3 regions of the Micromonospora sp. NPDC049047 genome follow, and region 1 is predicted to be linked to each of the others. Evidence: riboswitches for the same ligand, from Rfam matches in the RefSeq annotation. Region 1 holds a riboswitch; each other region holds the start of a gene.
What was found. Region 1 has a riboswitch for cobalamin ahead of AB0B86_RS10995 (acyl-CoA thioesterase). Riboswitches for the same ligand answer to the same signal wherever they lie in the genome.

Region 2: it holds a riboswitch for cobalamin, as region 1 does, so the genes downstream of both, cobN (cobaltochelatase subunit CobN) here and AB0B86_RS10995 (acyl-CoA thioesterase) in region 1, are expected to answer to the same signal.
Region 3: it holds a riboswitch for cobalamin, as region 1 does, so the genes downstream of both, AB0B86_RS26420 (ribonucleoside-diphosphate reductase subunit alpha) here and AB0B86_RS10995 (acyl-CoA thioesterase) in region 1, are expected to answer to the same signal.

What each region holds. Positions count from the first base shown of each region.
Region 1 covers NZ_JBEZEY010000005.1:245,361-255,671, forward strand. Annotated here, with positions in the region: gene AB0B86_RS10985 (copper chaperone PCu(A)C) at 1-405, opposite strand, end outside; gene AB0B86_RS10990 (copper resistance protein CopC) at 471-2,543, opposite strand; cobalamin riboswitch at 2,672-2,886, shown strand; gene AB0B86_RS10995 (acyl-CoA thioesterase) at 3,006-3,515, shown strand; partial or broken gene AB0B86_RS11000 (Fe-Mn family superoxide dismutase) at 3,573-3,725, shown strand; gene AB0B86_RS11005 (superoxide dismutase) at 3,732-3,992, shown strand; gene AB0B86_RS11010 (zinc-dependent alcohol dehydrogenase family protein) at 4,178-5,164, shown strand; gene AB0B86_RS11015 (CbrC family protein) at 5,689-6,240, shown strand; gene AB0B86_RS11020 (NUDIX hydrolase) at 6,615-7,223, shown strand; gene AB0B86_RS11025 (helix-turn-helix domain-containing protein) at 7,227-8,636, opposite strand; gene AB0B86_RS11030 (hypothetical protein) at 8,784-9,122, shown strand; gene AB0B86_RS11035 (hypothetical protein) at 9,126-9,398, shown strand; gene AB0B86_RS11040 (hypothetical protein) at 9,534-9,833, shown strand; gene AB0B86_RS11045 (aldo/keto reductase) at 10,227-10,311, shown strand, end outside.
Region 2 covers NZ_JBEZEY010000001.1:393,704-404,014, forward strand. Annotated here, with positions in the region: gene AB0B86_RS01695 (hypothetical protein) at 42-602, opposite strand; gene AB0B86_RS01700 (hypothetical protein) at 691-1,401, opposite strand; gene AB0B86_RS01705 (RNA polymerase sigma factor) at 1,394-1,975, opposite strand; gene AB0B86_RS01710 (hypothetical protein) at 2,095-2,430, shown strand; gene AB0B86_RS01715 (MBL fold metallo-hydrolase) at 2,442-3,149, opposite strand; cobalamin riboswitch at 3,499-3,628, shown strand; gene cobN (cobaltochelatase subunit CobN) at 3,967-7,635, shown strand; gene AB0B86_RS01725 (VWA domain-containing protein) at 7,632-9,914, shown strand; gene cobO (cob(I)yrinic acid a,c-diamide adenosyltransferase) at 9,975-10,311, shown strand, end outside.
Region 3 covers NZ_JBEZEY010000021.1:64,947-75,257, forward strand. Annotated here, with positions in the region: gene AB0B86_RS26410 (FadR/GntR family transcriptional regulator) at 1-692, opposite strand, end outside; gene AB0B86_RS26415 (enolase C-terminal domain-like protein) at 702-2,096, opposite strand; cobalamin riboswitch at 2,662-2,878, shown strand; gene AB0B86_RS26420 (ribonucleoside-diphosphate reductase subunit alpha) at 3,073-5,391, shown strand; gene AB0B86_RS26425 (ribonucleotide-diphosphate reductase subunit beta) at 5,445-6,440, shown strand; gene AB0B86_RS26430 (MerR family transcriptional regulator) at 6,437-7,351, opposite strand; gene eno (phosphopyruvate hydratase) at 7,470-8,735, shown strand; gene AB0B86_RS26440 (N-acetyltransferase family protein) at 8,930-9,427, shown strand; gene AB0B86_RS26445 (FAD-dependent oxidoreductase) at 9,467-10,311, shown strand, end outside.

The sequences.
Region 1 (10,311 bases):
CAGCATCAGGTGATCGCCGCCGGGCTCCAGCGCGTGCGTGCTCTTCGCCTTGATCACGACGCCGCCCTGCTTGGCCTGCATGACCATCTTGCCGTCCTTCATGGCCATCTCGTGCAGCTCCATCGGCGACACCGAGGTCGCGGCACCGGTCACCGTGACATCGCTGTCGCCGTCGTTGACCAGGGTCCCGAAGGCCGCCGTCATCCCCTTGTCGGCGGCCTTCACCCACGGGTCACGAATGCCGAGCACAGCGGCGTCCGGGTTGGCCGACGTCGACGCGGACGGACTGGCCTGCCCGGTCGACGGGGCGTCGGACGAGTCGCAACCAGCGACGCCCACCGCCAGGATCGCGGCGGTGAGGACGATGGCCGAGCGGCGTGAACCGAGCGGGCTGGTGGTGCGCATGTGTTCTTCCTCCGATGATCGCTGCTGGCTGGATGGTCGGCCGCGACGGGGAGAAAGTTCCGGTCTCAGGGCACGTTGATCGTGAACTCGGCGGTGTGCACCTTTCCGGCGATCTGGAAGTCGAAGAAGGCCCGGAACCGGCCCGAGCTGGGGGCGGTCAGCCAGAACTTGACCGACCCGTCGACCAGCTCCGGCTCGGGATGGACGTGCACGTACCCGAGGTCGCCCTCGCGGACGACGACCAGGTGCCCGAAAGCGCCGAGGTACGGCTCCACCTGCGCGGGTGTGGTCGGGCCGGCGCTGACCTGGAAGAACATCGGCGCCGTCACCCCCACCGTCGGAGTGCCGTTCATCGACACCGCGTACCGCCCGGCCGTCGCCTGGGCCTGCGCCGGCGGCAGCGCCGTCGGGGTGTGCGTGCCGGGCACTGTGTGGTCGACGCCCAGCACGAGAGGCAGCTGCGTGCCGTTGGCCGCGGTCACGGAGAAGTCGGCGTAGACGCGGTAGCCACCGGGTCGGGCCAGCGTCAGGGGGACGCTCCAGGTGCCGTCGGACGCCATCGTCGGGTGCAGGTGCTGGTAGCCGGACAGGTCACGGCCGACCACGATCAGGTGCAACGGCTTGTCGTGGACGACCGCGAAGCGGGTCGCCGGCTGCCGGTCGGTCCCGACGATGCGGAACCGGTAGTCCGCGCGTACCCCAGGCGGTTGGGACCGCTCCAGCGGTTGCAGGGTGTACCCGCCGGCGCTGACCATGGTCCCGGTCGCCAGCGTCTCGCCCGTCGCGGTGTCACCCCGATGTGTGTGCGGCCCGGTACCCGCCGGGTGTTGGTGCCCATCGGCCGCGGACACCGCCTGCTCGGAGGCGGACGGACCGCCCGCCGGTTGCCGGGCGTTGTCCGCCCGGCCCTGGTCGCCGGTGCCGATGCGGGCCAGCCCGAACCCGGCCAGCAGGGCGAGCACCAGCCCACCGACGAGCAGCGCCAGGTGGGCGTTGCTCAGCCGGGACCCGGGTGCCACGGCGGCCAGGTCCGTGTCGGACCGAGGTCCGGCATCGACAGCCGATCCGTCGTCAGTGGTGGCGCGGTCCGTCGCTGCCTGATCGGCCGGCGTCGGATCGGCAGCGACGCCCGTGCGGGCCGCGACGACCGTGTTGCTCTTGCGCGCGGCCGGCCCGGTGGTGGGTCGCCTCTTGTCGCCCGCGGCCTGCGCAACGCCGCCGGTCGCCGCGCCGGCCTTGCCGGTGGCCGTCGTGCGAGCGCTGGCCCGGCCAGTGCCCGCCTTTCCTCCGCCGGCCTTGCCCCCGCCGGTCCTGTTCGTGGTACGGGCACCGCCGCCGCGTCGACCGGAGGCCGCCGGCGAGGTACGGCCCCGGCCCGTGGGCTTGCCGGTGGAGGCCGTTCGGCGACGCCAGAGGACGAATCCGGCCGCCGCTCCGGCCGCCGCGATCGCCGCCGCCCAGCCGGCCCAGGTCGGTACTCCGGAACCACTCTCGTCGGTCGACCCGCTGGGCGGGCCCGCCGCCGCCCCGGACGCCGGGGTCACCGGCTCAGCCGAGGTGGTCGGCACCGCCGACGCCTGCCCGGATGACCCTTGCTGCTCGGTGGCGGCCACCAGCGCCGGGTCCGGTTGGTTCGTCGGAGGGCTCCACCCCTTGGGTGCGGCCGTCACCCGTCCGTCGTAGCGGAAGGTCAGGGTGCCCCGCACGGTGTCGCCGTCCGAGGCGACCGACAGGTAGCTGACCGAGTACTGCCCCTTGGCCGGCAGGTGGGTGACGGCCACCGTCGCCGGGAACCCGGTCGTGTACTCCCGTGGCTCGAACTGCCCGTTGACCAGGAAGTACTCCCGTACCGGCTTATCGAGAGGCGTCGGCTCCCCATACGACCAGCCGTTGTCGACCCGGATGCCACCCGGCGCGGTGACCGTGAAGAACGCGTTGGCAGCGGCCTTCTCGGTGAAGAAGAGCTGCACCGACGTCAACGGCTCGCGCACCGTGGCGCCACCCGCCGGCGTGGACATGGCGAGAGTCCCGTGAGCCGCGGCGGATTGGGCGGACACGAGGAGGGCGACCGCCGAGGCGAGGAGGAACGCGAGGAGGCCCGAGACCACCCGCCCGCAAGTCTGGGGGAGACGACGCATCTGCATATCCTCACCGCCGCGAGACTTTTTCAATAGGTGGCGATCTTCTTCCTCAAATCACAGAAGTCGACGATGAGGACGCGCGCCGCCGCAGCGGGACGCCCTGGTGGACACATTCCCTGGCCAGCTATGCTCCGGGCGGCGCTGGTTCGCCCCGTCGTGACCGGCTGGGCGTCGTAAGAGGGAACCCGGTGAAAATCCGGGGCTGCCCCGCAGCGGTGAGTGGGAACGAACGTCGTCATCAGCACTGGGCCGTCGGCCTGGGAAGCGACGGCCAGTAGGAGACCGGCACGACCGGTCAGGCCCGCGAGTCCGAAGACCTGCCAACGTCGCGTACACAACCGTGTGCGCCGCCGTCGGCCTCGCGGGTGGGCTGAGCGGGTGACGTGCCGTACGTCGGCGCGTCCTCGTCAGCGTGTCCGCGTTCCCGTGGTGTGGTTTCCCGAGGGACGGACTGCCGCTGTGCACGACACCGCCACGATCGCCGGCCGAGCGCCGTCGGCGTCGCACCTGACCCTGTCGCAGATCATGGATCAGCACCACACGAACCTGATGGGTACGGTGCACGGCGGCCGGATCCTCAACCTCATCGACTCGGTGGCCGGGGTGGTCGCCGCCCGGCACTCGGACGGGCCGGCGGTCACCGCCGCGATCGACGAGACAGCGTTCCTGCGCGCGGTGCGGGTCGGCGACGTCGTGCACGTCGACGCCCGGATCACCTGGGCCGGCCGCAGCTCGATGGAGGTCGCGGTCAAGGTCACCGCCGACCGGTGGGACCGGGCGGTGCCGCCCACCGACGTGGCCACCGCGCACCTGGTCATGGTCGCGATCGACGACGGGCAGCCGCGGACCGTGCCGCAACTGCTGCCGGAGACCGACGGGGACCGGCGGCGCTACCGCGAGGCGGAGATCCGCCGCGAGCACCGGCTGGCCCTGCGCCGGGCGCTGCTCGACGGCGCCGACGAGGGCTGAGGCGGGCTCGGACTGCCCGTGGCTGTGCTCAGGCGGACAGGTGACGGAAAGTCCGCCCCGATCCTGGTGTTCGACGCCTGGGAGCACGCCTACTACTTGCAGTACCGCAACGTCCGTCCGGACTACGTAGACCGGCTGTGGAACCTGGTCAACTGGACCGACGTCACCTCCCGCTTCGACGCCGGCCGCGCCGCCACCCCGAAAATCTGATCCGGCGTGTCCGGGTACACCCCCGAGGCCGCGGAGATCGTCCAACGCGCCGCCGGGGTCATCGCGGCAAAACACCGAGGTGACCTCGTCGGCGCCGAGGCGCTGATGTCGGCGTTCGGCTCCGAGCAGGCCCGTACCCTCGGCTTCTACCTGCTCGCGGACCTCGCACTCGGCCTGGTCAAAGCACAGAGCGGCCAGTCCATGGACGATCTGGTCCGGGAACTGTCCCTGCTTTTGGCCGACACGGCCCAGTCGCCTCCGGTCTGACGGTCCGCTGGGTCCCGCCGACAGCGGGACCCAGCGGACGTCGCGGCGCCGAACCCTGCGCAGTCGAGGAGCCGGCCGATGTGCCTGCAGCTCAATCACGCGGGTCGCTGCCGATACCGCCCGCCGCGGCGCGCCGCTTGGATAGCGTCTACGTGATAGTTCGATCACGAAGGGTGTGACCTGTCATGCGCGCTGTGGTGCTGCGGGAGTTCGATACTCCGCTGACCGTCGAGGAGATCGACCAGCCCATTCCCGGGCCGGGACAGGTGCTGGTCCGGATCGTCGCCAGCGGGGTCAACCCGCTCGACACGAAGATCCAGGCAGGGAAGGCCGCGCACGCGCGCATCCAGCTGCCCGCGGTGCTCGGCCTGGACCTCGCCGGCGTCGTCGCGGCGGTCGGCGCGGAGGTGACCGACTTCGCGCCGGGCGACGAGGTGTACGGACTGTGTGGTGGCGTCGGCGACCTGCCGGGTTCACTCGCCGAGTATGCCGCCGTGGACGCCCGACTCCTGGCCCGCAAGCCGAGGACACTCTCGATGCGGGAGGCCGCCGCGTTGCCGCTGGCGGCGATCACCTCCTGGGAGGGCCTTGTCGACCGGGCCGGGGTCCGCGCCGGGCAGAAGGTGCTTGTGCACGGTGGCGCCGGCGGCGTCGGTTACGTGGGCGTCCAACTCGCCAAGGCGCGCGGCGCCGAGGCGTACGCCACGGGCGGCCCGGCGAGCATGCACCTGATCGAAAGCCTGGGCGCGGTGCCGATCGACTACACCTCGACAAGCGTCGAGGAGTACGTGCAGAGGTACACCGGGGGCGAGGGGTTCGACGTCATCGCCGACAACGTGGGCGGGGCGACCCTCGACGCGTCGTTCGCGGCGGTGCGTACCTACCACGGGCACGTGGTCAGCGCGCTGGGCTGGGGGTCACACTCGCTCGCCCCGCTGTCGTTCCGGGGAGCGACCTACTCCGGGGTGTTCACCCTGCTGCCGATGTTGACCGGGCGCGGCCGCGACCACCAGGGCGACATCCTGCGGGAGATCGCGGCGCTGGCCGAGGCAGGCGCCCTACGTCCGCGACTGGACCCACGACCGTTCACACTCGACACGGTCATGGACGCCCACCGACTGGTCGCCAGCGGCACCACCAACGGGAAAGTGGTGGTGGACGTCGCCGGCTGAACAGAGCCGATCGTTCACACCGAAGAGGTCGCTGGTTCGATACCGTCATCGCTCACGCAGGTCAAAGGCCACTTCCCGGCTTCGGGAGGTGGCCTTTCTGCTTGCGTACAGCAGCTAAGTACAGCAGTTCTCGTCAGCGACTCAGGGAGTCGCCGAGGCGCGCGGATTCAGGGAGCCGGCATAGCGGCCGGTGCGATCGGGAGCCGGCGGGACGTGGCCCACATCAAGGGCAGGAAGGCCGTGGGGCATCTCCAGAGTCGAGTCAGCGATCCGGCAGGAGGGCCGCGCTGGCGTGCTCGACGAGCGCCAGAGTAGCACCGGGTACCGACACGTCAACCGGCCGTGACCCCTCGCGCGAGGGGTGGGACGGACGACTGCCGGCCGTGCTGCCGGCCTGTCGGGTCTCAGGACCTGCGTGACAGATCAGTCTCGGGACGTGGGTGACACGTCCGGCTAGACGATCTTCGTTTCAGGGTAGCTGTTCAGGGCTCGGGTGGCCGCTCGTGACGTCCTAGGATCGGCGGGTGCTGGCTGACGAGGAACGTCTTCCGCAGTTTGCTTATCACCCGGATCCGGTGGGGACGGGTTCGATCGTGGCTGCTGAGGTGGTGTGCGCGTGTTGTCGGCGGCGGCGGCCGTTCACGTATGTCGGCCCGGTCTTCGCGGTGGAAGAGCTGGCCAGGGCGCTGTGCCCTTGGTGCATCGCGGACGGCCGGGCGGCTGGGATGTTCGACGCGCAGTTCACCGACACGAGCTGGCGGGTTCCGGACGACGTGCCTGCCGACGTGACCGAGGTGGTTCTCCGCCGGACGCCCGGCTTTCTGGGGTGGCAGCAGGAGCAGTGGATGCACCATTGCCGCGACGCGGCGGAGTTCCATGGCTTGGTCGGGGCGAACGAGTTGGCTGCCTTTCCTGACGCGCTGGAACACCTGCGGCTGGAGTTGGCCGGGTCTGGTTGGTCGGCCGATGACAAGGACTGGTATCTGCAAGCGCTGAGCAAGGACGGCCCGGTCACCGCCTATCTCTTCCGCTGCCGGCACTGTGGCAGTCACCTCGCATACTCCGACTCGACCTGACCGCCTGTTTGCTGTCGCGGGGGCTCCGGCTTACGGACCTTGAACCGGGCGATCGGTTTGACGGTGGTGCGCGGGACTTCGGTGAGGAGCTGGTCGCCGTCGTGGACGCGGAAGGGTGGTGTCGGCGGCTTCGACGGTGAGCGTTCGGCCAGCGTGGGCGATGCCGACGTGGATGCGTTGGCCCGCGATGACCAGGGCTCCTCGGCAGCTGACGCGGCGTTCGACCCGCACGGGTTCCGGGTTCGGGGTGGGTGGTGGTCCAGCGGGGCGGGCGTCGCGGATGCTGGCGGTCTCGGCTGGTGTTAGGGGGTTGGGCAGGAGGCATCGCTCGACGCGATGCGGTCGGCGGCGTGCGGCTCTTTGCCTAACCGGGCATGCGGTGCGTGGTGAGGTCCGGCGCGGATACTGGCGGGGTGAAGGAGCAGGAGCAGACGACGGAGTTGACCCGCTGGACCATTCACGGTGAACGGGTGGTTGACGACTCCCGGCGGGCGCAATTGAGCATCGCCGAGGTGGAGTTGCCCGACGGAATTCGTTTCGAGCAGTACGTGATCCGGGCTCCCCGGTCGGCCATGGTCGCCGTGGTCGACGATCAGCAGCGTCTGTTGTTGATGCGGCGGCACCGGTTCGTGTTCGACCGGTGGGTGTGGGAGTTGCCCGGCGGTTACGTCGATGGCGAGGAGCAGCCGGCGCAGTGCGCGGTGCGGGAGGTCGAGGAGGAGACCGGCTGGCGGCCTCAAGGGGTGGAGCCGTTGCTGACCTTCCAACCGTGGGTCGGCACCGCCGACGCCGAGAATCTCCTGTTCCTGGCTCGTAAGGCTGAGCACATCGGCGCACCCTTGGACGTGAACGAGGCGGAGCAGGTCGCGTGGATTCCGCTCGACGAGGCGTACGGGCTGGTGTCCCGGGGTGAGATCGTCGGTGCCGGCACGGTGATCGCGGTGCTGGAGCTGGTCGCGCGCAAGGCCCGGGGAGAGCTGTGACGCTCAGCGTCGGGGACCGAGGGTGGCGTCGATATGGCCGGTGAAGTGCCGGACGGCGGGTAGTCGCCGGTGCGGAGCGAGTTGGGTTTGCAGGTTGCGGAGGTAGCCAACGGCTCTCGCGGAGCGGAGCTGAGTGGTCAGGGTCAGGGCTTCCGCGCCGATGGCGCAGGCTCGGTCGGGATCGCCCTGCTGGGCGTGGACGCTGGCGAGCAGGGCGAGGTTGAAGGCTTTGCCGCGTACGTAGCGGTTGTCCATGCGTAGGGATCGAGCGGCGAAGCGTTCGGCGTGGGTGTTGCGGCCAAGGGCGTGGAAGCAGTGGCCGAACTTGGCCGACAGGTACGCCTCGTCGAAGTAGCTGAGCCACTGGGGCTCGGTGCTGCGGTCGGCTCGGTCGAGGGCTTGTTCCGCCTGGTGCAGTGCGGCGGCGCAGGCCCGTTCGTCGTTGGCTTTGGCCAGGGCGTGAGCTTCCATGACGTGGGCTTCGGCGGTCAGGACGGGGATCCCGGCGCGGCGGGCGGTCTGGCCGGCGGCGCGGGCGAGGTCGAGGCCGGTGGCGGTGTGGCCGAGGTAGGTGGCCTGGTGGCTCATCGCCGCGAGGATCTCCGCGCCGAGACTGTCGTCTCCGGCCGCGTGGGCGAAGTTCAGGGCGAGGGTGAGATACCGCTGGGCGATGCCGTGCTCGGCGGTGTCGTACGCCTGCCATCCGGCGAGTTGGGCCAGTTCGGCGGCAGCGCTGAGCAGTCGCTGGCCGGTGTGGTGGTCGTAGCGGCAGTCGGTGAGCAGCGGGGCAACCTCCTGGTGGAGGTAGCGGGACACGGTGTCGCGGGCATGGCCGCCGCCGTACTGGTTGTCCAACTGGCGGTAGGTCGCGGTCATCGCGCGGATGGTGTCAATCTCGGGTTGACCGACGGTGTTGCGGCCGGATTGGGTGACCGGGGCCGGGTCGGGTGCGGTGAACCAGCGCAGCGCCGGCAGGGTGTAGCCGGCGGAGCTGAAGGCCACCTGCCGGAGTACGTCTCGACGGTTCACGTCACCTCGCCAAAGCTCTGCGGCACTGCGTACGTCCTCCTGCCAGGTCCGGTGAACCGGCTCGCCGGGGGTGCGCCGGTCGGGGCCGGTGGGTGGTGCGGCCTGGCGAGGTACCAGGCCCATCGTGGTGCGCGCCTGGTCGGGCATTCGGCATCCGTCGGCGATCCGCTCCAGGACGTCGATCGAGGTGACCTTGCGTCCGGCCATGATTCGGCTGACGTAGCCCTGTTCCAGCCCGACAGCCGCCCCGATCCGGCTTTGACTCGCCCCGGTGAGACTGGTGATCCAGCGGAACAGACCGCCGATGTCGCGAGCGGCCAGCACGGTCAACACCTCGCCGTGCGACCACGCATCCTCCGGAACCCGAAGCGGATCGAGCAGCACGGCAACTCCCAGCGTCGCGTTTCGACTACTCAAGGTGTTCAGATCGACAGCCTAGGGCGACCATTCGCACTGGTCGAGCCGTCCCATGTCACCGTGACATGACCGCTGGCCATGGAACGGCTCACCGCCGGCCGGGATGGTCGGCGCATGTCCTTCAATGTCGACAACCCGCCCGAAGAGCCGCCCGCCGACTGCCAGCACCGTCTGTTGTGGCGGTTGGCCCGCGCTCTCTGGGAGGCTCACCGGCCCGACAGCGCCGGCTTCTGCGTGGCCACCGGCTGCTGGCACACGAACCAACGCGACCCCTGCCGGCTGGCCCAACTCGCCCAGGAAGGGATGCGGACCGCGTGCGGCGAAGCCACCCCCGCGTCGCCACCCTGGATCGCCGTCACCCGCGAGCGCCTAGCGGCCGGGGACATCGACCCCGTGGACGCCGTCGCCGAGACCCTCTGGCACCACCGCCACGCCCGCAGGGCAGGGCGGTGACCGATGGGAGCCATCTACACCTCGACGGCCTTTCGGGAGTACGCAAAAGCGCAGGTGGCCCATGCGGACATCCTGCTGACCAAGCACGCCGAGTCGGCCCTGAGCCTGTGCCGCTGCGGCCGACTCCACCCCTGCGACGAACACCGCCACTGGCTGGAGATGCGCACCCACTTCAGACAGTTCCTCGTCGACGAGCAGTACAGCAGCGAAGTACAGCAACTTTGCCCACCGAACCCGACCCGAAGCGACCCCAGCACGCCGTACGACCTCGGATGACACCCGATCGGACCGGCTCGCCGAGAGTTCACACCGAAGAGGTCGCTGGGCCGATACCAGCATCGCCCACGTAGGTCAAAGGCCACTTCCCGGGTTCGGGAGGTGGCCTTTCTACTTGCGTACAGCAGCACTATCATGATCGGCGTGGTGGCGCCCAACATTTTGGCTGAGGTGCGGTTGGGGCCGCAGCATCGGCCTACCGGGTTCACCCGTCACTACTACGGCTACGCCGACGGACACCGTGTCGAGGTGCCGCACCCAGTGATCTTGCGCATCGCGCAGTACGACGGCGATGAACCACGGGCCTACCTGTTCTACTGCGACGACAGCGGCGAGGAGATGACCGACACCTTGCACGACTCCGTTGCTGAGGCCATGGAGCAGGCCACGGCGGAGTTCGGTGTCCAGCGATACGACTGGGACCTCGGGCAATAGGAATAGGCCGGGCGCTTCCCACTACCGCATCGTCGTCGACGGCAACGGCGACAGAACCGGCCCGGACGAAGGCAGCCACCGACAGTCGAGCGCGCACGGTCGACCGAGGCCGCAGACCTGAACGGACATCGCCGGACGAGGTGCCCAGAACTCATAAGCGAGGGGGCAGGAGCCCGCGGGGCCCCAAGATCATGCCGTTTCCAGGCTGTCAGAGGTGACGCTTCCTCGGCTGGCTTCGGTGAGCATCCTGCGGCCGGGTGACGAGAAGTTCCACTACAGCGACGGTTCCCACAAATGGATCGCACCGAACCCCGACTACGACCAGGAGGTCTGGTACGACTGGAAACTCCCAGGTCGGGGAGCTGCGGGCGCGGTGGGCCGGTTTGAGGCTATGTGCCAGCAGGCGTCGCGTGCATCGGTCAGCTGTTCTGGGGTGATGCCCGCAAGGGTTCTGGAGAGTTGGCCGGCTCGTTGGCGC
Region 2 (10,311 bases), on a different contig from region 1:
GCTCCCGCCTCGCTCGACGTCGTTGGCCACACCGGGGTGGCTCAGGGGGCGTAGACCAGGTCCATCGTGTCGGTGTGCCCGGACCAGCGTAGGTCGAGATGCCAGCACCCGGCCTGCGGCATGTCGATGATCGACGGACCGGGGCCGCCGGCGACCTCCCGGGTCACCCGGGTGTCGGTGCCGTCAAGCGTCGCGGTGATGACAAGGGCCGCCGGTGCGGTCGGGTCGGGTGAGGTCGTGGAGGCGCGGGCCACCCACAGGATCTTGTTGTTCGATCCGTCCTTGCGGACCTGGCGCAGCGGGTGGGCGAAGAGCACCGCCACGATGTCACCCTTTGCCCCGACGACGTGTGGCCCACTGCTGCCCCCGTGGAACCCGGTGTCCGCCCAGTCGGGCAGCGACGTCGTCTCGACCCGTGAGTGGCAGCCCGTCGCGGCGCCCGCGACGCCCGCGGCGCCTGCGGTGGTCGCGGCGCCCGCGCTGCTCGGCGTGGTGGTCGGCGCGGTGGTGGTCGGCGCGACCGACCCGCCGCCGGTCGTGGTCGCGCACCCCGCCAGCAGAAGCACCGATGCCGCCAGCAGCGACCTGCCCCGTGAACCCATCTCTACCTCCGGTACCCGTCGACAACCTCTCGCATCTTCAGGACACCGGCCGAGCCCGTCAGGTTCCCAGCTCCGATGAAACAGACCCCTAGCGCAGCGAACGGGCGATCTCGATCGCCTCGGCCTTGCTGACGGCACCCTCAAGCCGGTAGCTCACGTCGCCGTCCGCCCAGATCAGGGTCGAGGCGGCAAGCCGGGCGGTCTCCTGGCGGATCTGGCCCGAGCGGTCCACGTACGACAGCACGTGCGGACCGTCCACCCACACCGCGAAGCCACCGTTGACCTCGACCCAGCCCACACCCGCCGGCATGACCTCCTTGTGGAAGGACAGATTCAGCCGACCGTCGAACGCGTCGATGCGCAGCGCGCCGCCGTCATAGAGCAGCGTCGCGACCCGACAGGTGCCCGCCGGGTCGGGGTCGGCGACCTGCACCCGCTCGGGCGGGCCCAGCTTCGCCGGTAGCCGGATCGGGAACCGCACCGCACGTTGGGCCTCCTGCAGCCCGGTGACCCGCTGCGCGGGCAACGGCGACGCGACGCCACCGGGCAACGACGGGGTGGGCGAGACGGCGATGCTCACGCCGGCGAAGCGCAGCAGGCCGGTGACCGCGTCGGCGATGGCGGCACGGGTCGGCGGCAACACCGCCACCAGCACGGCGACGAGCACCGCAGCGACGAGCGGGCGCCACCGCCGCGCCGGTCGGCGCAGCCGGCCGCGGACCGCGGCGCGCACGTCGGGCGGCTCGGGCGTCTCCAGCCAGGCGGACAGGTCGCGCAGTTCCCGTTCCAGGTCAGCCATGCCGTACCTCCTCCCGGTCGAGCAGGCCGCGAAGCTTCGCCAGGGCCCGGGACGTGCGCGACTTCACAGTGCCCCGCGGCCAGCCCAGGGCCGCCACCGTCTCCTCCTCGCTGAGGTCGAGGAAGAACCGGCAGACGATCACCTCGCGGTCGCGTACGGGTAGTTGGCGCAGCGCCTGCACCAGGGCGGTGCGACGCTCACCGGCGAGAACCGCACCCACCGCCCCGTCCTCGGCGATCTCCGAGGTCGGGTCCGCCGCCGCGGCGCGCAGGACGAGCCCGTCGCGCCGGCCGCGCGACCGGTGCAGGTTGCGGGTCTCGTTGGCGACGATCGCGAGCAGCCACGATCGGAAGGACGACTCGCCCCGGTAACGGGACAACTTGCGGTACGCCTTCACGAACGCCTCCTGGATGACGTCCTCGGCGTCCGAGCCCGCGCCGAGCAGCACCGCCGTCCGGAACGCGGACGCGGTGTGCCGAGCGACCAGGAGGTCGTACGCCGCCAGGTCGCCGGAGCGGGCGCGGGTGACGAGTGCGTCGTCGTCCAGGGGAACCTCCGTTCGGGTCACACTCATGACACCGCCCACGCCTGGCGGGTTCCACCCTCGTCGGGTCAGCTTTCTCCCATCCGGCGTGCAGGGTATTGCCAGGAATCGGTGCTGCACTTGCGGGGCGTCGAGGAGAGGGGTTGGGCATGAGCTGGTTCAGTCGCCGGTCACGGGGTGCCGAGGCGACCCCGACGAAGCTGGACCGCGAGGCGACCCGGGACGACCTCGCCGCGCTTGAGGCGTTCGTCCTGAGCCGGCGCGGGGTGGAGTTCTACCTGGAGCCGGAGACCACCGCCACGGACACCACTGTGGTGGCGATCGCCCACGACGGGGAGTGGATCCGTCGGCGTACCGGCACGCCACGGGCGGCGGGATCCATCGCCCGCAAACACGCGGTGCCGTTGTACGAGGCGGGCCGGACCGGCTACCCGGAGCGGATGCGGGTGTGGAACCGCGCCCACCCGGAACGGCACGCCCGCTGAGGCCGGTCCGCTCAGGCGGGTCCGACCGCCGCGCGGGCCTGCTCAAGCGTCATCGGCTCGGCGTGACTCGACACGTACCAGTGGTAGGTGTCGTCGAGCAGCCGTCGGACCAGGCCCAGGTCGAGGTCGTCGTTGGGGCGGCGCAGGTGCGCCGGCGGGGGGTAGAAGCAGTCGCCCAGCAGCATGACGCCCGAGTCGGGCACCAGCACGACCGTCGAGTCCGGTGCGTGCCCGCCGCCGACGTGGCGTAGCCCCACCCCGACCGGCAGTTCGTCCCGCTCGGCGAAGACCCGGGTGGGCGGCAGGATGGTGAAGTCCGCCCAGGAGTCCATGGCCCGGGCCCGGGCCCGAAAGCTCGGGCCGAGGCGGGGCTCGGCGCGGACCTGCTCGTCCAGGTAGCGGTGACTCCACGGTCGGGCGGCTTCGGCGCGCAGCAGCGGCACGGCCGTCTGGTGCCCGACGATCTCGACTCCCGGCCACGCGCAGGCGCCCCAGACGTGGTCCCAGTGGTGGTGGGTGTAGACGAGCCAGCGCGGCGGCGGCAGCCCGGCGGCGGTCAGCGCCGCCTGGATGTCGCGGGCGTGCCCGGGGCTCTGCCCGGCGTCGATCATCACACTGCCGCGTTCGTCGGCCACGACGGCGACGCCGGCCTGGACCGCCGCTGGGTCCGGATCACCTGGGCAGAGCCAGACCCGGCCGGCGAGCCGGTGAAATCGCATGGCGACGATGGTGATCGACCTCCGGGATCGATTGCGGACGTTGCTGCGGTGGTCGCCGATCCTAGGTGACCGCGCCGCCTGACACCGCCCTGCCGGCCGACCGTCGCAGGTCAGCGCGGGTGTGCGCACCCCGCTCGGCGTCACCTGACGCACCGCGGGAACGGCCGCCCCGCCGCGCGCGGCACAGCAGAGAAAGCGAGATGCCGCATAGGCCGGCGCCATTGCCGGGCGCGACTTCGTGGCGATCATTATCGGCGTATGTCAATGGACTGCGCCCGCTTGACGGCCTCGGGGTCGACGTTGACCGGCGGCGCGGCGGTGTGGCAGCATTCGCGGCCTGACGGCAGTGAAGGAAGTCGGTGCGAATCCGACGCGGTCCCGCCACTGTCACCGGGGAGCGATCCCCCCTCGTGAGTCACGGCCGTGTGTCTGCGGTTGGAAGGCCGGGGGAGAGCGTCGATCCGGAAGCCAGGATACTTCGGCCGTCGGGACGTACCCCAGGGCGTGGACACCCGAGGAGGACCCGATGACGCACGGCGTCGCACACATTGACGACAATCGCCACGACAGGTGTCGTGGGCGCCGCACCGCGCCCACGACCGGCCGCGCCGGCATCCAGAGCGCCGGCCGCGCCGGCGGGCTCCAGGTCGGCCGAGCGGGCCACCGGTCCCGCTGAGCTGAGCGCCCGGCGCCGACCGACCCCCCGACGTCCGCGTCGACAGGTCCGGTCGCGCCGTCGTACCGGCTGACGCCGCACCCACCCGCTTCGTCCAGGTCGCCTCAGTGGCCGCCGGGGCGTCACTCTCCGGAGCCTGCCGTGCGCATCCTGCTGCTCTCCACCGCCGACACCGACCTGCTCGCCGCCCGCGCCAGCGGCGCCGACTATCGGCTCGCCAACCCCGCCCGCGTCGCCGCCGACGAGGTGCCCGCCCTGCTCGACGGGGTGAACCTCGCCGTCGTACGCCTGCTCGGCGGTCGACAGGCCTGGCCGGACGGTCTCGCCGCGGTGCTCGCCACCGGTGTGCCGACGGTGGTGCTCGGTGGCGAGACGCTGCCCGACGCGGAGCTGATGGCCATCTCCACAGTGCCGTCCGGGGACGTCACCCAGGCGCTCGCGTACCTGGTCGAGGGTGGGCCGGACAACCTCGGGCAGTTGGCCCGGTTCCTCTCCGACACGGTGCTGCTCACCGGCGAGGGGTTCGCCCCGCCCGCCCGCACCCCGGCGTACGGCGTGCACGGCGCGCACCTGGCCGACCCGTACCGGCCCACGGTGGGGATCGTCTTCTACCGGGCACACGCGCTGGCCGGCAACACCGGCTTCGTCGACGTGCTGGTCGACGCGGTGCGGGAGGCCGGCGGCAGTCCGCTGCCGATCTTCTGCGGCTCGCTGCGGGGGCTCACCGCCGACAGTGGACCGCTCGGGCTCTTCGCCCGCTGTGACGCGCTGCTGGTCACCGTCCTCGCGGCAGGTGGCGCGGTCGCCGCGGACGCCTCCGGCGGCGGCGACGAGGACGCCTGGGACGTCGGCGCCCTGGCCGCCCTTGATGTGCCGATCATCCAGGCGCTCTGCCTGACCAGCACCCGCGAGCAGTGGGCCGGCAGCGACGCCGGGCTGTCCCCGTTGGACGCCGCGATGCAGGTGGCCATCCCGGAGTTCGACGGCCGGATCGTCACTGTGCCGTTCTCGTTCAAGCAGATCGACGCCGACGGCCTCTCCGTCTACGTCGCCGATCCCGAGCGGGCCGCCCGGGTCGCCGGGATCGCGGTGCGTCACGCCCGGCTGCGGTACGTGCCCAACGGTGACAAGCGGGTCGCCGTGGTGCTCAGCTCGTACCCCACCAGGCACTCCCGGGTCGGCAACGCCGTCGGGCTGGACACTCCGGTCTCGGCGGTCCGGCTGCTCGCCGCGCTGGCCGAGGACGGCTACGACCTGGGCGACGGCCCGATGCCCGACGACGGTGACGCGTTGATCCACGCGCTGATCGCCGCCGGTGGGCACGACGTGGAGTGGCTCACCCCGGAGCAGTTGGCCGCCGCCGAGGCCCGGATACCGGGGGACACGTACCGGCGGTGGTTCGACAGGGTCCCCGCCGAGCTGCGCGAGCGGATGCGCGAACACTGGGGTGAGCCGCCCGGCCAGCTCTACACCGAGAGTGGGGACATCGTCCTCGCCGGGCTGCGCTTCGGCAACGTGGTGCTGCTGATCCAGCCGCCGCGTGGGTTCGGGGAGAACCCGATCGCCATCTACCACGACCCGGACCTGCCGCCGAGTCACCACTACCTGGCCGCGTACCGCTGGCTGGCCGCCCCTGTCGACGACGGCGGCTTCGGCGCGGACGCCGTCGTGCACCTGGGCAAGCACGGCACCCTTGAGTGGTTGCCCGGCAAGGGCCTCGGCCTGGCCGCCGGCTGCGCGCCCGACGCGGTCCTGGGTGACCTGCCGCTGGTCTACCCGTTCATCGTCAACGACCCCGGCGAGGGCACCCAGGCCAAGCGCCGGGCGCACGCAGTGGTGATCGACCACCTGGTGCCGCCGATGGCCCGCGCCGAGACCTACGGCGACCTGGCCAAACTGGAACAACTGCTCGACGAGTACGCCACAGTGCAGGCCCTCGACCCGGCGAAGGTGCCGACCGTGCGGGCGCAGATCTGGGACCTGGTCCGCGCCGCCGAGCTGCACCACGACCTGCACGCCGAGGCGATGCCCGACGCTGACGACTTCGACGACTTCGTGCTGCACCTCGACGGGTACCTGTGCGAGGTCAAGGACGTGCAGATCCGCGACGGGCTGCACATCCTCGCCGACGCTCCCACCGGTGAACCCCGGGTCAACCTGGTCCTCGCGGTGCTGCGCGCACCCCAGATCTGGGGTGGCGCCCACGCCCTGCCCGGCCTGCGGCAGGCGCTCGCCGTCGCGTACTCCCTCGACGAGCAGGCGCTGCTCGCGGCCCCGGGCGAACGTCTGACCGTGCCCACCACGCTTACCGACGTGGTGGACGGGCCGGCCGGCACCGCCGCCGACGCGATCGACCTGATCGAGGCGCTCGCCCGGCGCCTGGTGGTCGGGATGGAGACCCTGGACTGGGCGGTGGACGCGGTCGACGCGGTGGTCGTCGAGGTGACCGGCCAGCCGATCCCGGACGTCGCCGCAGTGCTGCGCTTCGCCGCGACCGAGCTGGTGCCCCGGCTGGACCGCACCACCGACGAGCTGACGAACACCCTCGGTGCGCTCGACGGCCGGTTCGTGCCGCCCGGCCCGTCCGGTTCACCCACCCGGGGCCTGGTGAACGTGCTGCCCACCGGCCGCAACTTCTACTCCGTCGACCCGAAGGCCATTCCCAGCCGCAACGCCTGGGACGTCGGGGTGGCCCTCGCCGACTCGCTGCTGGCCCGGCACCTGGCCGACACCGGGGCGTACCCCCGCTCGGTGGGGTTGACAGTGTGGGGGACCAGCGCGATGCGCACCCAGGGCGACGACATCGCCGAGATCCTCGCGTTGCTGGGCTGCCGGCCGGTCTGGGACGACAGGTCCCGGCGGGTCACCGGCATCGAGGTGGTGCCGACCGCCGAGCTGGGCCGGCCCCGGGTCGACGTGACAGTGCGGATCTCCGGGTTCTTCCGGGACGCGTTTCCGCACGTCGTGGCGTTGCTCGACGACGCCGTACGGCGGGTCGCCGCCCTCGACGAGCCGGACGACGACAACTACCTGCGGGCGCACGTCGCCGCCGACCTCGCCGAGCACGGCGACGAGCGGCGGGCCACGGCCCGGATCTTCGGCTCGAAACCCGGGGCGTACGGCGCGGGCCTGCTGCCGCTCATCGACGCCCGGACCTGGCGCAGTGACGCCGACCTGGCCGAGGTGTACGCGGTGTGGGGCGGCTACGCCTACGGCCGCGGCCTGGACGGGCGGGAGGCGCGCGCCGACATGGAACGCTCCTTCGCCCGGATCGCGGTGGCGGTCAAGAACCAGGACACCCGCGAGCACGACATCGTCGATTCCGACGACTACTTCCAGTACCACGGAGGGATGGTGGCGATGGTCCGCCACCTGACCGGCACGGCACCGCAGGCGTACGTGGGTGACTCGGCGATGCCGCACGACGTGCGCACCCGCACCCTGGGTGAGGAGACCCGGCGGGTGTTCCGGGCCCGGGTGGTCAACCCGAAGTGGATCGCCGCGATGCGCCGGCACGGCTACAAGGGCGCGTTCGAGCTGGCCGCCACAGTGGACTACCTGTTCGGCTACGACGCCACCGCCGGGGTCGTCGACGACTGGATGTACGAGCACCTGGCCGCCGCGTACCTGTTCGACGACACGACCCGGGAGTTCCTGGAGCGGTCCAACCCGTGGGCGTTGCGCGGCATCACCGAACGCCTGTTGGAGGCCGCCGACCGGGGGCTGTGGGCGAACCCCGAACCGGCGACCCTGGACCGGCTGCGCGACACGTACCTGGCCAGTGAGGGCGATCTGGAGGACCGGGCATGACCACTTTTCCGTTCAGTGCGGTGCTCGGCATGGCCGACATGCGGCTGGCGTTGCTGCTCAACGCGGTGTCCCCGGCGATCGGCGGGGTCCTCGTGCGCGGCGAGAAGGGGACCGCCAAGTCCACAGCCGTGCGCGCCCTCGCCGCCCTGCTGCCCCCGGTCCGCCGGGTCGTCGGCTGCCGCTTCGGCTGTGACCCGGGCGGGCCGGACCCGGGCTGCCCGGACGGCCCGCATCCCGCCGACGCCGCCGCCGAGACCCGTCCGGCCCGGCTCGTGGAGTTGCCGGTGGGCGCCGCCGAGGACCGGGTGGTCGGCTCGCTGGACCTGGAGAAGGCTCTCGGCGCCGGGGTACGCGCCTTCGAGCCGGGTCTGCTCGCCGCCGCGCACCGGGGCGTGCTCTACGTCGACGAGGTCAACCTGCTGCACGACCACCTCGTCGACCTGCTGTTGGACGCGGCGGCGATGGGCCGCAGCCACGTCGAGCGGGAGGGTGTCTCGGTAAGCCACGCGGCCCGGTTCCTGCTTGTCGGCACCATGAACCCGGAGGAGGGGGAGCTGCGTCCGCAGCTGCTCGACCGGTTCGGGCTCACCGTCGAGGTGGGCGCCAGCCGGGACCCGGAGGTGCGGGTGGAGGTGGTCCGTCGCCGGCTCGCCGCCGATGCCGACCCGGCCGGGTTCGCCGCCCGGTGGGCCGACGCCGATGCGGAGATCGCCGGCCAGGTGGCCGCCGCCCGTCGCCGGCTCCCCGGGGTACGCCTGCCGGACGCCGCGCTGCGCCAGATCGCCGAGGTGTGCGCCGCGTTCGACGTGGACGGGATGCGCGCCGACATCGTCACGGCCCGTACCGCCCTGGCCCACGCCGCCTGGCACGGCCGGGACCGGGTGGGCATCGACGACGTCCGGGTGGCTGCCCGGCTGGCCCTGCCGCACCGCCGCCGCCGCGACCCGTTCGACACTCCCGGACTGGACGAGAAGCGCCTGGACGAGGCGTTGCAACGTGCCCAGGACGCCCACCCCGACGGCCCGGACGACGGCGGCCCGAACGACAGCGGCCCGAACGACGGCGGCCCGCAGGGCGGTGGGCCGGACGACGGCGGCCCGACCGGCGCTGGACCGAACGACGGTGGTCCGCAGGGCGGTGGCCCGGCCGGTCCCGGCGGCCCGCGCAGCGTCGACCCGACGAACGGCGGCCCGCACGGCGGCGCAAACGGCGTGGATCAGGGGGAACCCGAGTCGACCGGGCACTCGGCGAAGCGTGACGGCACCGGCCCGCACGGACGTGTGGACGGCGGCGACGGCTGGCCGCAGCGTCAGTCGGGCGACCAAGGCGACGACTGTCGGCCGCCCCTCTCGGCGGACGACCGGGAAGGTGACGGCCGGGGCGCGGGCAGCCGCGACGGCCGAGCACGGGCGGCCGATCACGACGAGCCGACAACTGGCGGTGGGCGGACCCAGCCGGTGGCCGTACCCCGGGGTGGGTTGCGGGCGCGGGTGCTCACCGCGCCCGGCGTGGGTGACGGGGTGCCCGGCCGGCGTTCCCGGGCCCGCACCGGGCGGGGGCGCACCACCGGGGCACGGGTGCCGACCGGTCGGGTCGCGGCCCTGCACCTGCCGGCGACGGTCCGCGCCGCCGCGCCACACCAGGCCTCCCGGGGGCGGCTGACCGGCCCGCTGCGGTTGCGCCCGGACGACGTGCGGGAGGCCGTCCGCGAGGGCCGCGAGGGCAACCTGGTGCTGTTCGTGGTGGACGCCAGCGGCTCGATGGGTGCCCGGCAGCGGATGACAGCAGTGAAGGACGCGGTGCTCGCCCTGCTCACCGACGCGTACCAGCGGCGGGACAAGGTCGCGGTGATCGCCTTTCGGGGAGCCGGCGCGCGGACGTTGTTGCCGGCCACCTCGTCGGTGCTGGCCGCCTCGACCCGGCTTGCCGAGTTGCCCACCGGTGGGCGTACGCCGCTGGCCGAGGGGTTGCTCGCGGCCACCGACCTGCTGCGGGTGCAGCGGCTGCGCGACCCGTTGCGGCGTCCCCTGGTCCTCGTCGTCACGGACGGCCGCGCCACAGCGGGAAGTCGCCCGCTGGACCGTGCCGCCACGGCGGCGGCGGTGCTCGCGGCGACCGGCGCGCCCTGCGTGGTCGTCGACTGCGAGACCGGTCCGGTCCGCCTGCACCTGGCGCGTCGGCTGGCCACCCAGTTGGGTGCCTCCCACCACCCGCTGGCCGCCCTCACCCACCCGGACGGCGCCGCGCTCGCCGGCCCGGCGCTCGCCGGCCCGGCGTGAGCGACGACGGACACCGATGACCGAGCCGGACCACACGATCGCGCGAACGGGAGACCGCTGATGCCGCAGGGACAACCGAGCGTGGTGCCCGCCGACGGGTTGACGACCCGGCAGCGGCGGCACCGGCCACTGCTGATGGTCCACACCGGACAAATGAAGGGGAAGTCGACTGCCGCGTTCGGGTTGGCGCTGCGGGCCTGGACGGCCGGCCTGCCGATCGGCGTGTTCCAGTTCGTCAAGAGCGCCAAGTGGCGGGTGGGCGAGGAGCAGGCCTTCCGGGCCCTCGGCGAGGTGCACGAGCGCACCGGCCAGGGCGCACCGGTGGCCTGGCACAAGATGGGCGAGGGCTGGTCCTGGATCCAGCGCGGCGGCGACGCCGACCACGCCGCCGACGCCC
Region 3 (10,311 bases), on a different contig from region 1:
CCGTCGTCGGGCTGTCCGTGCAGCGCTTCCTCGACCCCGATCAGGTGGTTGGCCATCCGGATCCGGGCGCGCTCCGGGTCCCGGGCCTGCAGGGCCTTCAGGATCGCGACGTGCTCGTCGTGGGTACGCCGGTCCGCGCCCTCCTCGTGCAGGCTGCGCCAGAGCCGCCCGCGCAGGGTGCGCCCGGCGAACGCCTCGATCAGACCCACGAGCACCGGATTGTCCGCGTGCACCGCGATGATCCGGTGGAACGCGATGTCGATCTCCATGATCCGTTCGTGCTCCTGCGGCGACTGACCGGCGATCAGACCGGCCTCGTCGAGGAGATCCGCCGCCTGGGCGAGGGCCTCGTCGGTGATCCTGGTCGCCGCCAGGCGGGCGGCCTCGCACTCCAGCAGCCGCCGGACGATGTGGACGTGCCGCGGGTCGCCCTGGCCCTGGAAGTCGACGACGAAGCCCATCGGGGCCAGCAGCTGCGGCGCGTCGAGGTTTGTGACATAGGTGCCGTCACCCTGCCGGATGTTGACGATGCCGAGGATCGACAGCGCCGACATCCCCTCGCGTAGCGAGCCGCGTGAGACGCCGAGCGACTCGGCGAGGTCCTTCTCGATGGGCAGTCGATCCCCGGGCTTGAAGTGCCCTTCGAGGATCATCCGCTTGATGCCGTTCACCACCTCGTCGGTGCGCGACATGACAACCCCCTAGCGGCCGGCGGGGGTGGCCGTCCCACCCGCGATCACATACGGCTCCGAAGGTGACACCGTAGTCGGGTCTGTCGCCGCCCAGTAGTGGCCGTCGGGAAATCGGTAGAGCTCGACCGACTCGGGGCGCATCCGGGTGGAGTAGCCGGGCGCGCGGGGCAGGACGTAACCGCTGCCCGAGCCGGTGTCCTCGATGATGCACGGGTCGGTGAAGTGCTCGTGCAGGTGGTCGACGAACTCGGTGACCCGGTCGGTGAGATCTCCCGAGATCGCGACATAGTCGAGCACCGACACGTGCTGGACCATCTCGCACAGCCCGACGCCGCCGGCGTGGGGGCACACCGGGATCTCGAACTTCGCGGCGAGCAGCAGCACGGCGACGATCTCGTTGATGCTGGCCAACCTGCCGGTGTCAAGCTGGCAGAAGTCGATGGCCTCGGCCTGGAACAACTGCTTGAACATCACCCGGTTGTGGCAGTGTTCGCCGGTGGCGACTCCGATCGGAGCGACGGCGCGGCGGACGGCGGCGTGCCCGAGGATGTCGTCAGGGCTGGTGGGCTCCTCGATCCACAGTGGTTCGAACTGCGCGAGGGCCTTGACCCACTCGATCGCCTGACCGACGTCCCACACCTGGTTGGCGTCGATCATCAGGTGGCGGTCCGGACCGAGGATCTCCCGGGCGATGCCGCACCGGCGGATGTCGTCGTCGAGGTTGGCGCCCACCTTCAGCTTGACGTAGCCGTAGCCGGTGTCCACCGCCTCCTGGCACAGCCGGCGCAGCTTGTCGTCGCCGTAGCCGAGCCAGCCCGCCGAGGTGGTGTAGGCGGGGTAGCCGGTCCGGTTCAGCTCGGCGAGCCGGGCCGCCTTTGTGCTCTCCTTGGCGCGCAGGATGGCAAGCGCCTCGTCCCGGGTCAGCGCGTCGGACAGATAGCGCAGGTCCGCGATGTCGACGAGCTGCTCGGGGGACATGTCGACGAGCAGCCGCCACAGTGGCTTGGCGGCGAGCCGGGCGACCAGGTCCCACGACGCGTTCAGCACGGCGGCCAGCGACAGGTGCACGACGCCCTTTTCCGGGCCGAGCCAGCGCAGTTGGGAGTCGGAGGTGAGCAGGCGGTAGACCGCTCCCATGTCGGCCGCCATCGTGGCGACGTCCACGCCGACGAGGCGCTGTGCCTGGTGGACGGCCGCCGCGACGACGATGTCGTTGCCCCGGCCGATGGTGAAGGTCAGGCCGTGGCCCGCGAGTGGCGCACCGGTGCTGTCGACGCCGTCGGTGTGCAGGACGACATAGGCCGCCGAGTAGTCGCCGTCCTTGTTCATGGCGTCGGAGCCGTCAGCGGTCAGGGAGGTGGGGAAGCGGACGTCCTCGACGGTGACGGCGGTGATCTGCGGCATGCGCTCCTCGCCCGGCTAGGCTAAAGATCTGATGATCTCTGGGAGTATACGGAGGGTCAAACCGACGCGTCAACGACGTCGATCACCCAGGAATCGAAGACATCTAATGTTTTTCGTGCTACGGATTCATCGATGTGTCGTCGTCGTCTTGGCCGCCCTGCCTGGTCCGCCAGCCCTCAGGGCGCTGCTGGCGGTATTCGTCGCGCTGGTGGGCGCGCGCACCACGCCGCGGCTGCTGCTCCACTCGCGGCCTGCTGAGGCACTCCCGGTCCGATGGGGTGTTGGAGCGGGTCGCGCCAAGTAACCCAGAAGATTGGATGTCCACTCTGGAAACTCACATTGACGACCGGGTATGGGTAGGGTTCCTTACATTCAAAGACCTAATACATCACACCTTTCCGCATGTCGGCATCTGCTCCGGTGTCGCCTGCCGCGCGGCGTTCGCCGGCCCCGCGTCGAGCCGGGCCGACCCGGCGCCTCGGTGCCGGTGACGACCATCACGGGCATCGCCATCGACACGCCCGGGACCGACATGTGGGGTGTGACAACGGCAGCGTCCCTATATATGGTGTCGAGCGCAGCTGGTTCGGCCGCTCTCCCGAGCGGTCGAGGCAAGAGGGAACCCGGTGCGAATCCGGGACTGTCCCGCAGCGGTGAGTGGGAACGACAGCCGTCATGAGCACTGGGCCACGAAGTGGCCTGGGAAGCGACGGTCAGTAGGAGACCGGCCAACCCGGTAGTGCCCACGAGTCCGAAGACCTGCCAGCGCGCCGCGTACCCGCACCCGGGTGGGCGGCGGTCCGAGGCCGCGTGGGACGGCTGACGCCACCTGACCCACGCCGCGCCGGCGTGGCGTCCGCCGGTGTCCGTCTCCACGCGTTCGAGGGCCATCAGGTCTCGAACTCGCGAGGAGTGAGTGGTGACAGTCACCGAGGTAGCCCCGGCAGGCGGCGACGCGGCAGTGCGGCGCACGACCATGCAGGTCCGCAAGCGCGACGGCGGCACCGAATCCGTGGACGTGAACAAGATCGTCCGGGCGGTCGAGCGGTGGGCCGACGACCTGGCCGACGTCGACCCGATGCGCGTCGCCACCCGCACGATCAGCGGCCTGTACGACGGCGCGACGACTGCCGAGCTGGACCGGCTCTCCATCCAGACCGCAGCCGAGATGATCGGTGCGGAACCGCAGTACTCCCGCCTCGCCGCCCGGCTGCTGTCCGCCTACGTCGACAAGGAGGTACGTCGGCAGGGCATCGCCTCGTTCAGCGCGGCGATCCGGGTCGGCCACGCCGAGGGCCTGATCGGCGACGACACCGCCGCGTTCGTCGCCGCACACGCCCCGATCCTCGACGCCGCCGTCGATCCGGACGGCGACCGACGGTTCGAGTACTTCGGCCTGCGCACCGTGTACGACAGGTACCTGCTGCGGCACCCCACCAGCCGGCTGGTGCTGGAGACCCCGCAGTACTGGCTGCTGCGGGTGGCCTGCGGCCTGTCCCGGACGCCGGACGAGGCGATCGGCTTCTACCGGCTCATCTCCAGCCTGGCGTACCTGCCCAGCTCGCCGACCCTGTTCAACTCCGGCACCCGGCACACCCAGATGTCCTCCTGTTACCTGGTCGACTCGCCGCGCGACGAGCTGGACTCGATCTACGCGCGGTACGCCCAGGTCGCCAACCTGTCCAAGTTCGCCGGCGGCATCGGGATCGCGTACTCCCGGGTCCGGTCCCGGGGCGCGCTGATCCGCGGCACCAACGGGCAGTCCAACGGGATCGTGCCGTGGCTGCGCACGCTTGACGCGAGCGTCGCCGCCGTCAACCAGGGTGGCCGGCGCAAGGGCGCGGCCTGCGTCTACCTGGAGCCGTGGCACCCGGACATCGAGGAGTTCCTGCAGCTGCGGGACAACACCGGCGAGGACGCCCGGCGCACCCACAACCTCAACCTGGCCAACTGGATCCCGGACGAGTTCATGCGCCGGGTCGAGGCCGACGAGCTGTGGTCGCTGTTCGACCCGCACGAGGTGCCCGAACTGCCCGACCTGTGGGGGGAGCGGTTCGACGCCGCGTACCGGGAGGCCGAGGCGGCGGGCCGTTACGTGCGGCAGGTCCCGGCACGGGAGCTGTACGGGAAGATGATGCGCACCCTCGCCCAGACCGGCAACGGGTGGATGACCTTCAAGGACGCCGCGAACCGGCTGTGCAACCAGACCGCCGAGGACGGCAACGTGGTGCACCTGTCCAACCTCTGCACGGAGATCATCGAGGTGTCCAGTGACGCCGAGACGGCAGTGTGCAACCTCGGCTCGGTGAACCTCGCCGCCCACCTCACCGACGACGGCATCGACTGGGAGCGGCTGCGCGCCACGGTGCGGACCGCCGTCACCTTCCTCGACCGGGTCATCGACATCAACTACTACCCAACCGCGCAGGCGGCGGCAAGCAACCCCCGCTGGCGGCCGGTCGGGCTCGGGCTGATGGGCCTGCAGGACGTCTTCTTCGCGCTGCGGCTGCCGTTCGACTCGCCGGCCGCGCGGGAGTTGTCCACCCGGATCAGCGAGGAGTTGTACCTGACGGCGCTGGAGACCTCCGCCGACCTGGCACGGCAGTTCGGCGCGCACCCGGCGTACGGGCAGACCCGGGCCGCGCGGGGCGACCTGCAACCGGACCTGTGGGGTGTCGAGGGTACGCAGACCGCACGGTGGGACGCGCTGCGCGAGCGGGTCGCGGCGCACGGCCTGCGTAACTCGCTGCTGGTGGCCGTCGCCCCGACCGCGACCATCGCCTCGATCGCCGGGTGCTACGAATGCATCGAGCCGCAGGTGTCGAACCTGTTCAAGCGCGAGACGCTGTCGGGGGAGTTCCTCCAGGTCAACACCGCCCTGGTCCGCGAGCTGAAGGCCCGCGGTCTGTGGACCGACCGGGTGCGGTCGGCGATCAAGCGGGCCGAGGGCTCGGTGCAGGACATCGCCGAGCTGCCGGCCGCCGTCCGGGAGCTGTTCCGCACGGCCTGGGAGCTGCCGCAGCGTGCCCTGATCGACCTGGCCGCCGCCCGCGCCCCGTTCATCGACCAGTCCCAGTCGCTGAACCTGTTCCTGGCCGCGCCGACCATCGGCAAGCTCTCCTCGATGTACCTGTACGCCTGGAAGGCCGGGCTGAAGTCCACCTACTACCTGCGCTCGCGCCCGGCCACCCGGATCCAGCAGGCCACCGTCGCGCTCGTCGCCCCGGTGGCGGCCGACGCGGATGCGCTTGCCTGCTCGCTGGAGAACCCCGAGTCGTGCGAGGCCTGCCAGTGACAGTCGCCGACCCCACCACCGACACCGCCGTCTCCGACACGAGGACCACGCACATGCTGCTCGACCCCGGGATGGACCTCACCCTCCGCCCGATGCGCTACCCGCACTTCTTCGACAGGTTCCGCGACGCCATCCGCAACACCTGGACGGTCGAGGAGGTCGACCTGCACGCCGACCTCGCCGACCTGGACCGGCTGTCGCCGGCCGAGCGGCACCTGGTCAGCCGCCTGGTGGCGTTCTTCGCCACCGGCGACACCATCGTCGCCAACAACCTGGTGCTCAACCTCTACCAGCACGTCAACAGCCCCGAGGGTCGCCTCTACCTGTCCCGGCAACTGTTCGAGGAGGCCGTGCACGTCCAGTTCTACCTGAACCTGCTCGACACGTACGTGCCGGACGAGACCGAGCGCTTCGAGGCCTTCGCCGCCATCGAGAACATTCCCTCGATCCGTCGCAAGGCCGAGTTCTGTTTCCGCTGGATCGACTCGCTCAACGACCTGCGGCAGCTGCGGACCAGGGAGGACCGGCGCACGTTCCTGCTCAACCTGATCTGCTTCGCCGCCTGCATCGAGGGGCTGTTCTTCTACGGCGCGTTCGCCTACGTCTACTTCCTGCGCTCCCGTGGCCTGCTGCACGGCCTGGCCTCCGGCACCAACTGGGTGTTCCGCGACGAGTCGATGCACATGGCGTTCGCGTTCGACGTCGTCGACACCGTCCGCGCCGAGGAACCGGACCTGTTCGACGACGATCTCGCCGACCAGGTGCGGCAGATGCTCGCCGAGGCCGTCGAGTGTGAGGTGCAGTTCGCCGAGGACCTGGTGGGCCAGGGGGTGCCCGGTCTGACGCTTGCCGACATGCGGGAGTACCTCCAGCACGTCGCCGACCGCCGCCTGGCCCAGCTCGGTATCGCCCCGCACTACGGGTCGAGCAACCCGTTCGCGTTCATGGAGTTGCAGGACGTGCAGGAGCTGTCCAACTTCTTCGAGCGCCGGGTGTCGGCGTACCAGGTCGGGGTGGCCGGCACCGTCGCCTTCGACGACGACTTCTAGGCGGCTACCGATCCCGGGTCCTGGCGTCGCTTGGTGAGCCACCGCATCACGTGCAGGGGGTGCGACGCCGGGTCCGGGATCGGGTGGAAGACGTGCTCCACCTCGCCGTCGGCGATGATCAGGGTCAACCGCTCGTAGAGCGTCATGTCCCCCGCGGTGCGGGTCGGCAGGCCCAGCGCGCTGGCCAGGGTCAGCCGCGGGTCCGGGATCAGCGGGTAGGGCAGCCGCAGCCGGTGTACGAGTTCCCGCTGGTAGCCGGTCGACTGCGCGGACAGGCCGTACACCCGGGCCGCGCCGGCCGCGCGGAGTTCCGCGTGGTGGTCGCGGAACCAGGCGGCCTGCTCGGTGCTGCCCCGGGCACCGTGGACCTCCAGTAGGCCGTTGGGCAGGTCGACCCCCGGCCGCCCGGTCAGGGGGTAGACGAAGATGACGCTGCGCCCGGGGCCGAGCGCGCCGAGATCGACCGGGCGGCCGTCGGTGCCGTAGAAGGACAGGTCCGGCAGGCTGATCCCGACCAGGGCGGCCGGGTCGATGCCGACCGGCGCGCCGCCGGGGACGACCTGGGTCGCGGCGGCGTCGAGGCGCGCGTCGAGCGCGTCCCGTTGGGCGGTCAGCCGGCCGATCCGTTCCTGCAGGTTGGTGATGGTGCTGCGGTACGTGGCCACCGCCGCCGCGCACACGTCGGTGTCGTCCGCACCACCGGCGATCGACTCGACGAACGGGCGGGTCTCCTCGACGGTGAGGCCGAGCGCCATCAACTCGCGGATCTGCGCCACCAACCGCACCGCGATCGGGTCGTACTCGCGATAGCCGTTACCCAACCGTCGGGGCACCACCAACCCGGCCGACTCGTAGTACCGCAGTGCCCGGACCGTGGTCCCGGTCCGTCGTGCCAGCTCACCCACCCGCATCCCGCGACCCTAAACCCGCACCCCGGGGTACGGGTCAACGTGTCCATCGTCGCGGTGCCAGGACCGCCGTTTCCTGCCAGTCTGGCTGCGAAAAGGCAGTGTGACCAGGGAGTGTGTGATGACGGCAATCAATCGGGTGCGGGCGCGGCAGATCCTCGACAGCCGGGGCAACCCGACGGTGGAGGCCGACGTGGTCCTCACCGACGGATCGACCGGGCGGGCGGCCGTACCGTCCGGTGCGTCGACGGGCGCCAACGAGGCCGTCGAGTTGCGTGACGGGGACCCGACGCGCTTCCACGGCAAGGGCGTCACGACGGCGGTCGCCGCGGTGAACGGTGCGATCGCCGACGCGGTGATCGGGCTCGACGCGGAGGACCAGGCGCTTGTCGACGAGACGATGATCGCCCTCGACGGTTCGAAGGACAAGGGTCGGCTGGGCGCCAACGCGATCCTCGCGGTGTCCCTGGCGACGGCCAAGGCAGCGGCGTTGGCCCACCGGCAGCCGCTCTTCCGCTACGTCGGTGGGGTGGGGGCCCGCCTGCTGCCGGTGCCGATGATGAACATCATCAACGGCGGCGCGCACGCCGACAACCCGCTGGACTTCCAGGAATTCATGATCGCTCCGGTCGGGGCGCGGACGTTCGCCGAGGCGGTCCGGATGGGGTCGGAGGTCTTCCACACCCTCCGGACGTCCCTGGCCGCGGCCGGGCACAGCACCAACGTCGGTGACGAGGGCGGCTTCGCGCCGAACGTCACGGACGCCGACGAGGCGCTGCGCTTCGTCCTGCGTGCCATCGAGGACGCCGGCTACGAGCCCGGCGCCGACGTGACGATCTGTCTCGACCCGGCCAGCTCCGAGTTCTTCCGGGGCGGGGTGTACGACTACGTCGGCGAGGGGCGCCAGCGCAGCGTCGAGGAGCACGTCGAGTACCTGCTCGACCTGGTCTCCCGGTACCCGATCAGCTCGGTCGAGGACCCGATGGCCGAGGACGACATCGCCGGCTGGAAGCGGCTGACAGCGCTGGCGGGGGAGCGGGTGCAGCTGGTCGGCGACGACGTCTTCTGCACCGACGTCGACCGGCTGCGCGACGGGATCGAGGGCGGGTACGCCAACGCGATCCTGGTGAAGGTCAACCAGATCGGCACGCTCACCGAGACCCTCGCGACGGTGGACGCCGCCCACAAGGCGGGCTACCGGGTGGTGATGTCGCACCGCTCCGGCGAGACCGAGGACACCACTATCGCCGACCTGGCGGTGGGCGTCGGCTGCGGCCAGATCAAGACCGGCTCGCTGTCGCGCTCGGACCGCACGGCCAAGTACAACCAGCTGATCCGCATCGAGGAGGAGCTCGGCGACCGCGCCGTCTACGCGGGAGCGCGTTGACGGCGGTTGCACGGGGCGGGGGGAGACCGGGCAGGTGTCACCACGGCCCATCGTCCGATGACATCGAGGACGGTGGGCCGGTGGTGCTTGCTTCGACATTGCTCTAGGTTGACATCTGTCTAATCAGCGTGCGACTGTCTGTTTTGACGGACGTCGAGACAGGCGCCCGATCTCATGCGGAGGGAAACCTGCCGATGGCCGACAGCACCGTACGACCCATGACCGACGCCGACGCCGATCAGGTTCTGGCGATCTACCAGGCCGGTCTCGACGACGGCAACGCCAGCTTCGAGATCACCGCGCCGACCTGGGCGGCCTTCGACGCCGCGCGCCTGCGCGCGCACCGCCTGGTGGCCGTCAACGGCGACGACGCGGTCCTCGGCTGGGTCGCCGTCTCGCCGACCTCGACCCGCGCCGTCTACGCCGGTGTGGTCGAACACTCCGTCTACGTGGACCCGGCCGCCCGGGGTCGTGGCGTCGCCCGGCATCTGCTGGACGCGTTGATCACCTCCACCGAGGCCGCCGGCATCTGGACCATCCAGTCCGGGATCTTCCCGGAGAACACCGCCAGCTTGGCGCTGCACCGCCGGGCCGGGTTCCGCGTGATCGGCGTACGCGAACGGGTTGGTCGCCACCACGACCGCTGGCGTGACGTCGTCCTGTTGGAACGTCGCAGCCCCACCATCACCTGACGGCCGGCCAGGCCGGCCACCACAGCGAGGAGTCAACGGATGAGCACCCTGGACCGCCTTCCCGTCGTCGTCATCGGCGCCGGCCCGATCGGCCTCGCCGCCGCCGCGCACCTGCACGAGCGTGGCCTGACCTTCGTCGTCCTCGAAGCCGGCGACGCCCCGGGTGCCGCCGTCCGACAGTGGGGGCACGTGCGCGTCTTCTCGCCGTGGCGGTACGACATCGACCCGGCCGCCCGTCGACTCCTCGACGAGGCCGGTTGGGCCGCCCCGGAGCCGGAGGCCCTGCCGACCGGCGCGGAGTTGGTCGCCGACTACCTCCAGCCCCTCGCGGAGTTGCCACAGCTCGCCCCACACATCAGGTACGGGGCACGCGTCGAGGCGATCAGCCGTCTCGGCCTCGACCGGACCCGTACCGCCGGACGCGACACCACGCCGTTCCTGCTCCGCCTCGCCGGCGGTGACGAACTGCTCGCCCGCGCCGTCATCGACGCCTCCGGCACCTGGGGTACGCCCAACGTCCTCGGCGCGTCCGGCCTGCCGGCGCGGGGTGAGGCCGACGTGACCGCGTACCTGGAGCACGCCCTGCCGGATGTGCTCGGTGCCGACCGCGACCGGTTCGTCGGCCGGCACACCCTTGTCGTGGGCGCCGGTCACTCGGCAGCGAACACCCTGCTGTCGCTGGCGGAGTTGTCCGCCGTCGAGCCCGGTACCGAGGTGACCTGGGCGATCCGGAGCGCCTCCGCGGCACGCACCTACGGTGGTGGGGTGGCGGACGCGCTCCCGGCGCGCGGGGCGCTCGGTTCGCGGCTGCGCGCGCACGTCGAGGCCGGGCGCATCCGGCTGCTCACCGGGTTCTCCGTGCATGCGCTCACCCCGACCGCCGG